DNA from 4 places in the Lysinibacillus pakistanensis genome. Region 3 is predicted to be linked to each of the others. Evidence: riboswitches for the same ligand, from Rfam matches in the RefSeq annotation. Region 3 holds a riboswitch; each other region holds the start of a gene.
What was found. Region 3 has a riboswitch for cobalamin ahead of QNH24_RS24015 (hypothetical protein). Riboswitches for the same ligand answer to the same signal wherever they lie in the genome.
Positions count from the first base shown of each region.

Region 1: linked by a shared signal. The riboswitch ahead of QNH24_RS15730 (energy-coupling factor ABC transporter permease) and the one ahead of QNH24_RS24015 (hypothetical protein) in region 3 are both predicted to bind cobalamin.
Region 2: linked by a shared signal. The riboswitch ahead of QNH24_RS07395 (glutaredoxin family protein) and the one ahead of QNH24_RS24015 (hypothetical protein) in region 3 are both predicted to bind cobalamin.
Region 4: linked by a shared signal. The riboswitch ahead of QNH24_RS23245 (FecCD family ABC transporter permease) and the one ahead of QNH24_RS24015 (hypothetical protein) in region 3 are both predicted to bind cobalamin.

Region 1 is NZ_CP126101.1:3,168,638-3,172,409, reverse strand. It holds gene QNH24_RS15745 (energy-coupling factor ABC transporter ATP-binding protein) at 1-71, opposite strand, end outside; gene cbiQ (cobalt ECF transporter T component CbiQ) at 71-841, opposite strand; gene QNH24_RS15735 (energy-coupling factor ABC transporter substrate-binding protein) at 844-1,116, opposite strand; gene QNH24_RS15730 (energy-coupling factor ABC transporter permease) at 1,118-1,864, opposite strand; cobalamin riboswitch at 1,999-2,183, opposite strand; cobalamin riboswitch at 2,430-2,612, shown strand; gene QNH24_RS15725 ((2Fe-2S) ferredoxin domain-containing protein) at 2,752-3,123, shown strand; gene cobJ (precorrin-3B C(17)-methyltransferase) at 3,128-3,772, shown strand, end outside.
Region 2 is NZ_CP126101.1:1,566,325-1,570,096, forward strand. It holds gene QNH24_RS07385 (response regulator transcription factor) at 1-179, shown strand, start outside; gene QNH24_RS07390 (alpha/beta hydrolase) at 554-1,570, shown strand; cobalamin riboswitch at 2,196-2,373, shown strand; gene QNH24_RS07395 (glutaredoxin family protein) at 2,494-2,718, shown strand; gene nrdI (class Ib ribonucleoside-diphosphate reductase assembly flavoprotein NrdI) at 2,715-3,074, shown strand; gene nrdE (class 1b ribonucleoside-diphosphate reductase subunit alpha) at 3,071-3,772, shown strand, end outside.
Region 3 is NZ_CP126101.1:4,829,822-4,833,593, reverse strand. It holds gene QNH24_RS24025 (hypothetical protein) at 1-108, shown strand, start outside; gene QNH24_RS24020 (glutathione peroxidase) at 199-744, shown strand; cobalamin riboswitch at 821-1,018, shown strand; gene QNH24_RS24015 (hypothetical protein) at 1,277-1,819, shown strand; gene QNH24_RS24010 (ABC transporter substrate-binding protein) at 1,821-2,786, shown strand; gene QNH24_RS24005 (ABC transporter ATP-binding protein) at 3,269-3,772, shown strand, end outside.
Region 4 is NZ_CP126101.1:4,667,771-4,671,542, reverse strand. It holds gene QNH24_RS23260 (response regulator transcription factor) at 1-91, shown strand, start outside; gene QNH24_RS23255 (YdhK family protein) at 129-578, opposite strand; gene QNH24_RS23250 (biotin transporter BioY) at 816-1,412, opposite strand; cobalamin riboswitch at 1,552-1,743, shown strand; gene QNH24_RS23245 (FecCD family ABC transporter permease) at 1,894-2,940, shown strand; gene QNH24_RS23240 (heme ABC transporter ATP-binding protein) at 2,945-3,736, shown strand.

The DNA.
Region 1 (3,772 bases), 1.7 Mb from region 3:
GTTAGGGCGTGTGTCCCATCTGCATAGGCGTAAGAAAGCTGATTTAGTTCAAAGTAAAAGTCTGTGGTCATTAGAAAAACCCTCCATACACGATGAGGAATAGTAAGATAGCTGCAATACCTAGCCAGTTTTTCATGCTATAGGTTGCATTCTCCTGCCAATAGACCGTTTCGCCACCTCGTGCTTGCATGGCATTATTAAGTTCACGGCTTCGTTGGAACATTTCAGCAAATAATGCGGCAATAAGCATAGATATAGAGCGTAGCCACTGGGCAGGTGAGTGATAACCAAGTCGTGCCTGCTGAGCAAGATGAATTTTTTGCATACTGTCTAAAAAAATAAAAATAAATCGATATGTTAATTCCACTAGTTCAACAAACAGGGCAGGAATTCTACATTGTCGTAACACATGACAAATAGACTGTACAGATGTTGTTAGGATTAAAAAATATAAACAACTGACACTGCCTAGAACGATGAAAAAAAGTTGCTTTGCTGTAACTAAGCTTGCATTGCCCACAAAAATTGTCCAATCATTGAAAGAAAATGCCCAAATATGTGCAGGTAATTCGTTAGCCGCTGGGGCTATTGAAATTAGAATAGATAGTAAGCTAGATAGTAAAAAAAATCCGGGTAACAATAATAGTTTTAAATAATATTTCACAGGGATTTTAGCGCCTATAATGATAAAAGCACTCATTACAATAAATGTAATGAGTGAAATTCGTTCATCTCTCATGATAAGCGACAATAATAATAGTCCAAAAGAAAACAACATTTTTTCTAGCGGATGAACAGACGCTAGCTTATTCATATATGCATACTTATCAATGAGTAACATACTTAACTTTCTTTATGTTTGCCGCGCATTAAGCCAATAAAGTATCCGATAAATCCAGCACCTATAGCAGCTTGTAGTGCAAATAGTAGGCTTTCAATTTCTCCACTTGGTGGTTCCCATAAGCTTTCAAACCATGGTTCGTAGTCAGCATTTATTTCACCGATTGCTGCCTCTGCTTCACCATCTGCTCCTTCGAATTCTGCACCCTTTTGAATGAATAGAGGGATAATTGCTAATAACACAACGATAGCTAGCAGTAATAAGTTTTTTTTCATTCTAATGTGCCTCCTTTGTTGAAAAAACATGTAATGCTTTTAATTCGCTCACATTGTATTTTTTCAAGAAGTTCATCACGACTACGGTTAAAATCCCTTCACTAACAGCAAGAGGGATTTGTGTTAATGCAAAAATACCTGCAAATTTTGTGAATGACGCCATAAAGCCACCAACCTCAGAAGGGAAAGCAAGAGCTAATTGAACAGAAGTGACAATATATGTACCTAAGTCACCAAGCATAGCAGCTAAAAACACAGCTAAAGAAAATGAAAGACCCATTTTTTGCGAGCCTTTAAATACATAATAAGCAATAATTGGACCAACTACTGCCATAGAAAAGGCATTTGCTCCTAAAGTTGTAAGCCCTCCATGCGCTAAAAGTAAAGCTTGGAATAATAATACAATTGTTCCGATTACACTCATTGCTAATGGACCAAAAAGAACTGTACCGAGTCCAACTCCTGTTGGATGCGAGCAGCTTCCAGTTACTGAAGGAATTTTTAATGCTGATAAGACGAAGGCAAAGGCACCTGATAGTCCTAAAATCATTTTTGTTTCAGGGTTTGCATCGATCGTTTTACGAATTGAACGTAATCCTAAAATAATAAATGGAATAGATACAACCCACCAGAAAATGGCCCACTCAATTGGTAAAAAGCCCTCCATTATATGCATGGCGAATGCACGATTTGGCACAAATAAAAATGCCAATAAGAAATAACTAAGCTTCCAGCCTGAGAATTTCAAAACTTCTCCTCCTTACATATAGTTTTTGAATTAGCGTGCGAAAAATAAAAAACACTTCTCCATGGGAAAAGTGCATAGCTAAAACAAATAGAATTCGATTCTACTAAGCCGCACACCTATCCTCGTAGGTTGAAACGTTCACATTCTTTTCGGCAGGTCTCCTGGCTTTAGTTCCTCATTTTATAGGCCTTCCCATCCGTTGGACAGTGACATTCTCTATAAAACTCCCTAGTACAGTGGCGGGACCGCGCCGGACTTGAACCGGCTTCCCTTTTAAGCGAAATGATAAGCACTTCGCACCGAAAAAAGATGAAGTTGTGAGATTTCACGACAAAGTGTAACATAATTTTCCATCATGGTGCTATCTTTTTTTAGAAAAAATTTTTAAAATTGAGGTACAATCTAGAAAATTCTGATAAAATAAAAGAGAAATTTTTCTTTTTTCTACGAATTTTTTGATGAAATTTTAATGAAAATGTCACAATTTTAGAGAGAAATATTGTAATTTTAAAATTTTAAGATATGATAGAGACAGTTTTAAATTCATGTTAAACATACAAATTTGATATAAAAACATACATAAGTGCTTGAATATTTTCAAGATAATAGGGAAATTGGTGAAAGTCCAATACAGCCCCCGCTACTGTAATAGCTGATGAAATCGCAAATGCCACTAGTGCAAACTTGGGAAGGCGCGAAAGTAAATGGAAGCTTAAGTCAGGAAACCTGCTTATGGAATGATGCATGCAAACTTTTCGGAGGGAGAAGTTGAAGCAAAGGCGAATACCTGTAATTTATTCGACTTTATTTGGCTTCTACAAAACCTTTACTCTTCGATTAGAGTAAAGGTTTTTCTTGTTCCTAAACGTATTGAGGGGAGAACAACGATGACTACTTGGAATTTAGAGGGGATGCAGACACATCTTTTTATTTGTAATGGCAGTAGCTGTATGAAAAAAGAAGCAGAGGAAATTACGCAAGCCATTCGTGATGAGATACAGGTGCAGGCACTTGATAAAAAAATACATACAACCCGGACACGTTGTAATGGCAGATGTAAGGATGCATGTGTTGTCATTGCTTATCCGCAAGGGAATTGGTACCGTGTGCCAACAACTGAACATGCGAGGGCACTTGTGCAGGATTTACATCATGAGTCACTGCACCATGAACATGTTTTTACGCTTCGTGAGGGCACATTACAGCGGACAGCACAAACAACAGCCATTAAAGGCATCGAAAAGGTGAAAGAGGGGTAACAAAATGGCGCAAAAAGGGAAGATTTTCGTAGTTGGCTTTGGGCCTGGTGATTTTAATCATATTACGCATCGGGCTGTGGAGGCATTACAACAGAGTGATATGATCATAGGCTATAAAACATATGTAGAGCTAATTCAGGACTTAGTTAGTGCAAAATCCATTGTTAGTACGGGTATGACGGAGGAAGTATCTCGTGCGCAGGAAGCGGTACGCCAAGCAGAGGCAGGGAATATTGTTTCCGTTATTTCCAGCGGTGATTCTGGTGTATATGGAATGGCAGGGTTAGTGTATGAGGTATTAATCGAGCTTGGTTGGACGGAGGCAACCGGTGTAGAGGTAGAAATTGTTCCAGGTATTTCTGCTATCAACTCATGTGCAAGCTTACTAGGTGCACCAATTATGCATGATGCTTGTACGATTAGTTTAAGTGACCACCTAACACCATGGAATTTAATTGCGAAGCGAGTGGAAGCAGCAGCGATGGCGGATTTTGTGATTGCACTGTATAACCCAAAAAGTGGTCGACGGACAAGACAAATTGTGGAGGCCCAACGCATTTTATTAGAATATCGTTCACCTGATACACCAGTGGGACTTGTTAAAAGCGCTTATCGTGACCGTCAGGAGGTTACCATGACAACTTTAGCA
Region 2 (3,772 bases), 2.0 Mb from region 3:
TTTTAAAATATTTAACCCAAGGACTATCCAATAAAGACATTTCAGAAATGATGTATCTTTCAATTGGAACTGTAAAAAATTATATTTCTATCATTTATTCGAAATTAAACGTTAGAAATAGATCTTCAGCTATTATTAAAGCAATGGAAGAGAGTCTTATAGCAGATAAGAAACATTGAAGTAAAAGAGTGTAGATAAAGTTCAACTGACTTTGTCTACGCTCTTTTTTATATTATCAGATTTAAATTCATGGCAAAAGCCACTTATTTTTAAAGAAGTAATATGTATTAGCCAAAGGTCAAAAAATGTCGTTTTTTTATTGACTTTTTATTGACTTGCTGGCACTACAGCATATTACCTTTCATTTGTAGAGTAATAAATAAGGAGGTAAAAATACACAAGCTTAAATCCATTTCAATTAATACTAATTTTATATCCCAAAAATAGGTTTAGTGCAATAAGGATTTCTAAAAAATAGCCTCACAATCATTTAAAAGCATGTATTGGATCATAAATTAAATTTACATTAGCAGAAAGGAATTAATAGAATTAGATGAAAAATATAAAGAGAATATTAAAATATATTGGAGTAATTATTATATTAATACTGTTATTAGTACTTTTTCGCCCTACATGGACTTCGAATATAAAAGGGGATAACAGTATTAGCGTTTTAGAACAAGTTAAGATTAATGGTACAAAACAGCAAATCATGATTAGGGGTCGTGATCAAAATAACCCGGTCATTATATATGTACACGGGGGACCGAGTGTGTCCGAAATTCCTTATGCCAAGTACGAAGACTTATTAGAAAAGGATTTCACTGTTGTTAATTACGATCAAAGAGGAAGCGGCAAATCGTATCATTTTAATGAGGATTATTCTAACTTAACGGCAGATGTACTTGTAGATGATTTATTAGAACTTACGGATTATATTTCAAAACGATTTGGTAAAGAGAAAGTGATCTTAATAGGTCATTCTTACGGCACATATTTAGGAACAATGGCTGCTTATAAGGCTCCAGAAAAATATGAAGCCTATATTGGAATTGGTCAGGTGAGTAATATGCAAGAAAGTGAAATAGATAATTTGAATTATACAATAAGTGAAGCGAAAAAAGTCGGAAATACAGAAGATGTGAAGTACTTAGAGGGAATCGCTGAAAAAATACATGCTGGAGAGTCAGTGGCTCCAAGAGGTTATGTAGGGAAGTACGGCGGCGCTACAAGACTTATTAATATGTCAGATGGCGATATACTATTAAGTCGTGAATATAATTTGTTGGATTTTATTCGCTATAACAATGGAGTAGCTAAGACACAAGCACAACTTGTTAAAGAGATTTTTGATAAGCCACTACCTATGATAGTTACCAAACTTGAGTTACCCTTTTATTTTGTAATGGGTAAATACGACGCTATGACTTCATATAATGCAGCAAAAAATTATTTTGATGTAATGGAAGCGGATAAAAAAGAATTTATTTCTTTTGAGCAATCAGCTCATTATCCACTGTTTGAAGAGAAGGAAAAATTTTATAGATGGATGTGTGACACATTTAAATAGGGCAGCTTAAATACATGCCTAAAATCTGGAATGAAAATACTTTTCCTAACAAATAGAATTTACTACAAATGGAAAAATGATAATTTAAAGAGTAAAGAGGCTAATAGTTTCTTTTGTAGTTCGAAAAATGGTAAAGTGAAGGAAGTCTATGATAGAGAACATAAAATGCTCCGGACGCCTGAATTTAATAAGGAACTATCTTTATTTATTGGCTAGAATAATATGTAAGGTTTTATTAACAATCAAAAGTTTAACAGTCTATTATTCTTCGGAATAAGGACTGTTTTTATGTAAAGAATTATTGTATTAGCTTGTGCCTATATTTTTGATGTTATATTCCAAAAAAGTATATACATAATTACTTCTTGCAAAGAAAGGCAGGAAAATGACTTTAACCTTTAACATTAGTTGATTAAGGAAATACATAGTGTTACTACTTTCATAAAAATAATTCTTTATCAGGAAATAGGGAGGCGTTCGTTTTATGGCGTTAATAACTATTTATCCTCTTGCTTAATATCATTTTGCGGAAAATATCGAATAATCTTACTATTAAGAAGTCTCTAATCTAGATTTACTTTTATTTTGAAGGATGGTACACTTAGTTCTATCGGAAAACAATATATTGTGTTTGTTTTATTAAGGTACTACTATATGTAGTTTAATAGGGAAGTTCGGTGCAATACCGACGCTGTCCCCGCAACTGTAAAGCTGACGATGATTTAAGCCACTGTGCTTTCGCATGGGAAGGAAATCAGAGAATGAAGCAAAGCCAGGAGACCTGCCTATATAAAACACAACAATCATTTCTTCGGGGATTAAGGAGTGGGGACGTAGCTATTTTTATGTGTTTTTAACGTTTCCATTTTAGGCTATCTCTCTTTGAAGAGATAGCTTTTTATTTTATGAAAAGAGGGATTTATATGAAACTTTATACAAAAACAATTTGTCCTAAATGTCTTTGGGTAAAATCTGAATTACATCGAGTAGGAATTGAAGCGGAAATTGTAAATATTGATCATGATGAAAAAGCAAAGCAAACTATTATAGATGCAGGCTTTTTAAGCGTGCCAGTACTTGAATATAATGAGACATTTATAGGAGATGCTAAGGAAATTGTTTCTCAAATCGAGCTGATTTCACTATGATTATTTATGCTAGTCGTACAGGTAATGTCCGAAATGTTGTCTCAAAATTAAAGGGGAAATCAATGGAGCTGTCTGAGGAATTACTGTTGAGTGAGCCCTACCTTTTAATAACATACACAGACGGATTAGGTGATATCCCTGCAAAGGTAGCTCGTTTTTTAGAACAAAACGGGAATTACTGTAAGGGAGTAGTTGTAAGCGGCAACAGTAATTTCGGACATACAGTATTTGGCGCTGCTGGCGAGAAAATTGCAGCAAAGTATCATGTGCCTCTAGTGCGTAAATTAGATTTACGAGGAAATCAAACTGATTATGATGCAATACAAACGTTTTATGAAATGAGGGTCATCGCGTGAAAACATATTTAAAGCTTAATAATGATGTACTGAATCGTTATAGTACAACAGGTCAATTAGAGTTAGAAAAGGATCGAGAAGCAACACGCCGCTACTTTTTAGAATATGTAAACGTGCGTCTACGTTACTTTATTGATATTGAAGAAAAAATCCGTTATTTAGTCGATGAGGGTTATTATGAAAAAGCATTTATCGATATGTATGAGATGGAATTTATTAAAAAGCTATACAAAAAGGCATATGATTATCATTTCCGTTTCCCATCCTTTATGAGTGCAAGTAAATTTTACGATAGTTATGCCATGAAGAGTCGTGATGGGGAAGAAATTTTAGAAAAATATGAGGACCGTATTGTTATTATTGCTTTGTACTTAGCACAAGGCGACACAATATTAGCAGAACGCTCTGTTGAAGCGATGATGGAAGCGTATCAGCCGGCAACTCCAACGGCATTAAATAGTGGAAAGAAAGCACGTGGAGAACTAGTAAGCTGCTTTAAATTATCAATGGATGACTCTATGAATAGTATTGCTGAAAATATAGGGTATTGTTTGGAGCTATCACGCCTTGGTGGTGGAGTTGGAGTAAACTTAACAGATTTACGTCCTTTAGGAGATCCAATTAAAGAAATTCTAAATCGTGCAAGTGGTGTAATCCCAGTAGCAAAACTATTAGAAAATTCTTTCAGTTATTCCAAT
Region 3 (3,772 bases):
TTATATGATGCTACGAATAATTCAAAGGTGCTAGACATTGTGAAACGTTTAATTGAGGAAGAGCAAGATATGAAATACAAAAAGAAATATAGGGCAGCCATCCGTTAAAAATAATGGAATGGCTTTTTTTAATGCAAATCCTTTTATGAATAGAAAAAAGTTTACTATAATATAGGAAAAAAGTAAGGGGATTCATACATGAGTATTTATAATTATTTAGTAAAGAAGCCGAATGGTGAGATTTTATCAATGGAGACCTATCGAGGAAAGACGCTGTTAATTGTCAACACAGCTAATCAATGTCGTTTTACATATCAGTTCGAAGACTTGCAAAAAATGTACGACAAATATGGCAAGGAAAACTTTGTTGTGTTAGGCTTTCCTTGCGATCAATTTGGAAATCAAAACCCTGAAGATGGTGAGCAAACTACACAACTTTGTCAGGTTAACTATGGTGTAACATTCCCGATTTTTGAGGTAGTGCAGGTCAATGGTGATGCAACACATCCGCTGTTTAATTATTTAAAGCATGAGGTCGATTACCGCTCATTTGGAAAAGCAAGTATGCAGGAAAAAATGCTAGCAGAATCAATAGTTCAAATAGCACCTAGTTTTTTAGAAGGACGTAATATCCGCTGGAATTTTACAAAATTCTTAATCGATGCAAATGGTAAAACAGTAGAACGCTTTGAGCCTACTGATTCTCAGCTTGATATCGAGCAGGCTATTGAAAAAATCCTATAAATTTCTAGTACAATTGTAAAACTATTATCTTTATAGTTTTTCATAATAATATGTGATAAACTGCTTTATAAGTGAATAGCTCTTGCAGGATAAGGGTACTAAGATAGTATAATCGGGAATTCGGTGAAAATCCGAAGCTGTTTCCGCAACTGTAAGTACAGGAATCATAATCGTAGACCACTGTCAATTTGATGGGAAGGTGTTTATGACATACATTACATTAAGTGATGGACACTGTACAAGCCAGGAGACCGACCTTTATTTGAACGTATAAATACTCTTCGGAAGCTAGGAGGATATGCGGCAAATACGTAGTCTCTTTCGTATCTATATACGATTCTAATTATGTTATTTTCGTCGTTCCTTAGGAGTAGGAACGGCGTTTTTTATTTTGATTCAGACCCTTATATGGGCAGGATAAATGCAGTTTTTTCCTATCGGCGGGCCTTTCATACGCCTTTGAATCAAGAAAAATCCAGACGCAATTACGTTGGGACACAATTGATTGTGTAAAGAAAGCGAGGATTTAGAGTTGAAAAAGGATGCGCGTTATTCTTGTTATCCATTTATGCGTGAAAAAGCATCTACAGTGGATTTTGAAATTCGAACAGATAGCCTTACTACACATATTGGTATGGCTTTGACAGCAGTAAAAAAAGAGGAAGTAGAGGTTGTTGCACAAGATCTCTCTACAATCTTGCCAATGACCTACCATGTTAATGGCTCGGTTCGAGGTAAATTAGCGGTCACTGAAGAGGATTTAGCATGGCTAAGTGCTCGCTATGATTTTCATGTTAGTTATGTAAAAGAAGAGATCCAGAGCTTTGTATTACCTCAAGGAACAGAGGCTGCTACTGCATTACATGTATGTCGTAGTGAGGCAAAAAAATCTTATCGTATTTTGCATAAGGTATCTGACGAAAAGGAAGTACCGACAATTCTTTTTGATTATTTAGGACTACTAGCCAATGTATTTTTTGTGATGGCCGTTTATATGAATAAGCAAGCAGGGATTGCTGAAATTCCGTTTGTAAGCAAGTCATACCCTATGAAAAAGAAAAAGGAGAAAAAATAAAATGAAGAAATTGTTGAAGCTTCAATGGCTTTCAGTAATTATGCTGTCGCTCATATTAATAGGTTGTGGTGCGAAGGATGAGGCAACTACTAAAGAGGATATTACTAAGGAAGATCAACCAATCGAAAAAGCAGGCTATAAAGTGAAGGATGACCGTGGTATAGAGGTTGAGTTTGATGCAGTACCTAAAACAATTATTTCATTACAACCAAGTAATACAGAAATTTTATTTGCTTTAGGTGTCGGCAATCAAATTGTTGGGGCAACTGACTATGATACGTATCCGGAAGAGGCAGAAAAAATTGAACGTGTTTCTAATTCTGTTACGTTTAATAGTGAGCGTATTTTAGCTTTGAAGCCAGATGTTGTCATTGCTTATACAACAGGAAAAGATGAAGATAACTTAAATGCTCTAAAAAGTCTTGAAGATGCAGGTGTAAAAGTATTTGCCATTCAATCCGCAGCTTCATTTGATGATGTATATGGAGATATTGAACAGATAGCAACGGTTATGGGAATTGAAGATAAAGGTGCAAAATTAAATGAAGATATAAAAACAAAAATTGCTGAGATACAAGCAAAAGTTAAAGATGTAAAAGCACCAAAAAATATCTACTTAGAAATTAGTCCAAAGCCAGACATCTATACAGCGGGCTCTGGTACATTCCAACAGGAAATTTTAAATATTGCCAATGTAAGCAATGTATTTGCTGAGCTCCAAGGCTGGAAAAAAGTAACCGAAGAAGATGTTATTGCGAAAAATCCAGAAGTTATTTTAACTACGGTAGGCTATACAAAAGACCCAGAAGCAGAAATTCTTACGCGTGATGGGTGGAATTCTATCACAGCTATTCAAAACAAAGCAGTCTATTATATAGATAATGATATTACAAACCGTCCTGGCCCTCGTATTGGTGAAGCTGTTGAGCTAGTAGCAAAGGCTGTTTATCCTGAGTTATTTAAATAAAACATAAAAACTGCAAGCTGTCCCAAATAAGGGCAGCTTTTTTGTATTTTTTAACCTAATTTTAACCTTCAGGTTGTATTTTGAAGGAGAGGGTTTTTTAACTTCTTTCAGCAGAAGTCTCCCACCTCTATAGGTGGTGAGATGAATGCGAATTTAAGCTGCTTTTCAGAGGGTGTCCAAACACCTGCTGAAAGAAGTTAAAGCCTCCGGCGGATGTCACGGAATCGAAAAGGAGTTCTTTGTGTAAACACAAAGCCGATTCCAGACACAATTATACCGAGGCATAATTGATCACGAAAATCTGTGATTGACCTTCTTATTTCTTCAATAGAATGTGAGGTGAATAGTAATGATGTTTCCACCACCATCATTTCCCACTCGTACGGGTGATAGATTACCTATAGGTAGATAATTTGTTTAAAGGTCTGGCTTATAAGTCAGGCCTCAATCTTTTAAAATTTTAACAGGGAAGGCTGTTTAATATGCTTGAACCAGTGTATGAGTTAGAAGATGTAACTTTCTACTACAAAAAAGGAAGGTACAAAGCTAATGATGGCATTTCACTGACCATATATAAAGGAGAAATCATTGGAATTCTAGGACCAAATGGTGCAGGAAAAACAACATTGATAAAGCAGATGATTGGTCATTTAGCACCTACAGTAGGATCAGTGAAATTTCAGCGACAGGAAGTGTCCAGAAATACAAAGGATGTCATTAAGCAAATCGCTTATTATTCACAAGAGACTTTTGCTTTATCATTTTTAAAAACATGGGAAGCCATTTATTTTACGGGGAGGTTAAAGGGGTTATCTAAAAAAGAAGCAAAGCAGCAGACGGATAACATCCTGCTACGTTTAGGAATGGAGGCATATCGAAATAAACTGGTATCTAAACTTTCTGGAGGACAAAGAAGACTTATTAGCCTGGGAACGACATTGATTGGGCAGGCATCAGTCATAATTCTAGATGAACCTACAAATGAG
Region 4 (3,772 bases), 160 kb from region 3:
TCCTGCTGATGATTATTTACAAACTGTTTGGGGGCTTGGCTATAAATGGCTTAAGTCGGCAGGAAGAAATGCTTTAGAGCTTAGAAGCTAGAAGAACCTCTGCTAGAAGTCTACAGAGGTTCAGCGGCTTATTCTGCTTTTAATTCGTCCTCAGTTACCCATTTATGATTTTTTACAGACTCTCCATTTGTAGTAGCTGTATAATCAATCATATAAACAGTTGTTTGGACTGCTTTATCAATCCGAGCAGTCGCATTTTCCATGCCCGTCATATGAGATGCATTTGTCTTAACCTCAGTGCCAGAGGCTAATGGAGCTAAATCTGGATTAATCAATTCCTCATGAATAACCCACTTATGATTTTCTACACGCTGACCACCTGTAACTGGATCATAGGAGACAATATATGCAGTAGAATCATATGCGCCTACAATTGTTGCTTTTGCTCCCTCCATACCTTCCATATGTCCATCGGTAATAATAGCTGTGCTTCCTACTGGAAATTTAGGATTTATGGCAGTTTTCAACGCTACGGGCACCTCACCCGAGCTAGAATGGTCCATTGTTGAATGATCCATCTTTGTATTCTGCTCAATGTCATTGTCCTTTTTAGTTCCTGATTCTGTCTTGTCAGAGCAAGCTGATAACGCTAGTAAAGTAATTACTGTTAGGAAACTAATATACCAACTTCTTTTTATCTTCCTCCATTATTCCTCCTCACTATTTACATCTAATGTAGCAAATAAATGTGCAGAAATAATGGAAGGATTAAAAGAAATACACCATCTAGTAGGATTGGCGTTTTAAGAATTCAACTATTTTATTGGTATTATTTTTAATATCCTTTGTAGACGATGCGCAAAAATACCAGCAAAGACTGCTAAAATAATATCCTTTGGCAAAGGTGGCATCATCCAAAGCCAGGCCATCTTATAATTGAAAGCATCTGGAGCGCTAGCCCATAGCTTATAAGCAAAGTACATCCAATTTGTCCCTAGTAAATAATTAATAGCTGTAGCAATTACTGCAGCAACAATATAGCTTTTCTTTGTTCCGCTACGCTCAACAATCAGTCCTGCGATAAATGCAGCTAAAATAAATGTGACAATAAAGCCAAATGTAGGGCTCAAGATTTGTCCAAAGCCGCCACCAAAACGTGCAAATACAGGTGCACCAGCTAAGCCAATGCACATATATACCGTACAAGCAAGTGCCCCCTTTCTACTACCAAGAACGAGTCCAGCTAATATAGCAAAGAAAGTTTGCAATGTGATGGGGACTCCGCCTACAGACATGAAAGGGACAATAGAAGTAATATTTGCACCAATCATCATTAATGTTGAAAATAATCCAATATAGGCAATATCTACTGTTCTTAATCTATGATGAGAGTGTTCTGCAACTGTTGCCATAATTTCACTCCTGTCTATTAAAGTTATTAATAGTGTATGAAAATAAAATATTTGTGTCAACCTATAATTTATATTAGGTTAACTCAATGATAATTAATAGACTAACTACTTAAATGTATGATAGAATCGTCATAATTTTAATAGTTTGGATACTAATGGTGTGACATCTTATACAAAGTGTCACTTAAAAGGGAAGTCGGTGAAAATCCGACGCTGTCCCGCAACTGTAATGAGGAGTTTTATGATGATTTAGCCACTGTTTAAGGAACGGGAAGGTAATCATAAAACGTTGATTCGAAGCCAGGAGACCTGCCATTTAGTGATAGTTGTAATGCCCACGAGGATGAACGCATTTACGGATAATAGAAGGAAATCTTTCTGACTTTGTTGATGATTCTAGGGTATTTCTATGCATACTATGCATGAAATACTCTTTTTTATTGCTTCATATCTATTACGGTTGATTAGGAGTATTATACATATGAATAAAAAATTTATACTATTATCACTGTCTCTGTTTCTAATTCTAATCATTTCTATGACTTTGGCTGTTATGGTTGGATCTGTTTCCATCACACCACTTTATGTGTGGCAGGTTATCCTGTCCAAAATTCCAATCGTCCAAAATTTTATAGAGCAGGATTGGAGTCGCTCGCAAGAAATTATCATTTGGCAAATACGGGTGCCACGCGTCTTGTTGGCTGCCATCGTAGGAGCAGGCTTAGCAATTGCAGGAGCAGCTATACAGGCCCTTGTGCGTAATTCTATAGCTGAACCATACATATTAGGAATATCTTCAGGGGCAACAGTCGGTGCTACAGCTGTTATTATTTTAGGTGCATTTTCATTCCTAGGAATTTTTGCTCTTTCAGTATCTGCATTTTTAGGATCACTACTTGCCATATTGTTAGTGTTTTTCCTTGCTCGTGTTGGAGGAAAAATATCTGTCTTTAGACTTTTACTTGCTGGAATGGCAGTATCGTTTATTTTATCTGCTATTTCGAATTTTATTTTAATGATGGCAAAGCAAGAGGGTGGAATTAAGGCAGTTATGTATTGGATGCTTGGAAGTCTGGCTGGTGCAAAATGGAGTAATATAATTATTCCTACAGCCATTTTCATCGTCGTGTTTGCCTTACTGTGGCTCCATTATCGTCATTTAAATTTATTATTGCTTGGGGAAGAGGCAGCAGTTACATTAGGCGTCAATATCCAACAGTTTCGTTTACAGCTTATCCTACTAGTATCTTTATTAACGGGTGTGCTTGTTGCAGTAAGCGGCTCTATTGGATTTGTTGGCTTAATTATTCCACATATTGTTCGCATAATTGTAGGTTCTAACTATAAATATGTAATACCAATTAGTGCTTTATTAGGAGGTATTTTTTTAGTTTGGGCAGATGCGATTGCTCGAATTTTGATAGCTCCTGAAGAAATGCCGATTGGAATTATTACTGCTTTTTGTGGAGGACCATTTTTCATTTGGCTACTGCGCCGTAATAATTATTCTTTCGGTGAAGGAGATTAAACCTATGACATTAGAAGCAAGGCAGGTATCCTATTCCATTCAGGATCAACGCATATTGCATGAGGTTAGTATGCAAATAAGGGAAAAGCAATTTGTTGGGCTAATTGGTCCAAACGGTAGCGGGAAGTCAACCTTATTAAAAAATATGTACCGCCTATTAAAGCCTGAAAATGGTACGGTTCTGTTAAATGAGCAGGATATTTTTAAGCAATCAAGTAAAAACATTGCTAAAAATTTGGCGGTAGTAAGTCAAGAAACACCGGTTTTATTTGACTTTACAGTACATGACTTAGTAAGTATGGGAAGAACACCTCACAAAAAACTATTGGAACTTGATCAAGAACGAGATTTTCAAATTGTGAAGGATGCATTAAATCAAACAGGTATCACACATTTAGAAAAACGTAGCTTCAGCTCTTTGTCAGGTGGAGAAAAAAAACGGGTGATGGTAGCACGTGCACTTGCTCAGCAAGCACAGATACTTATTTTAGACGAGCCAACAAATCATTTAGATATACAGCATCAATTACAGCTAATGGATTTAATTCAAACTTTGCATTTAACCGTTGTTGCTGCTTTGCATGACCTAAATATTGCGGCTATGTATTGCGATCAAATTTATGTTTTACAGCAAGGTCAAATCGTTTGCTTTGGTACACCGGAAGAAGTGCTTACACCAGCATTGTTACAAGATGTATTTGGTGTTTATGCCGATATACAAACTCATCCTCTTACAGGTAAGCCGTATTTAACGTATGTATCGGAGCAATATACAAGGAAAATATTAAAATATTGATAGTATGAAAAAAGGCGTATCACTTAGTACGGATAC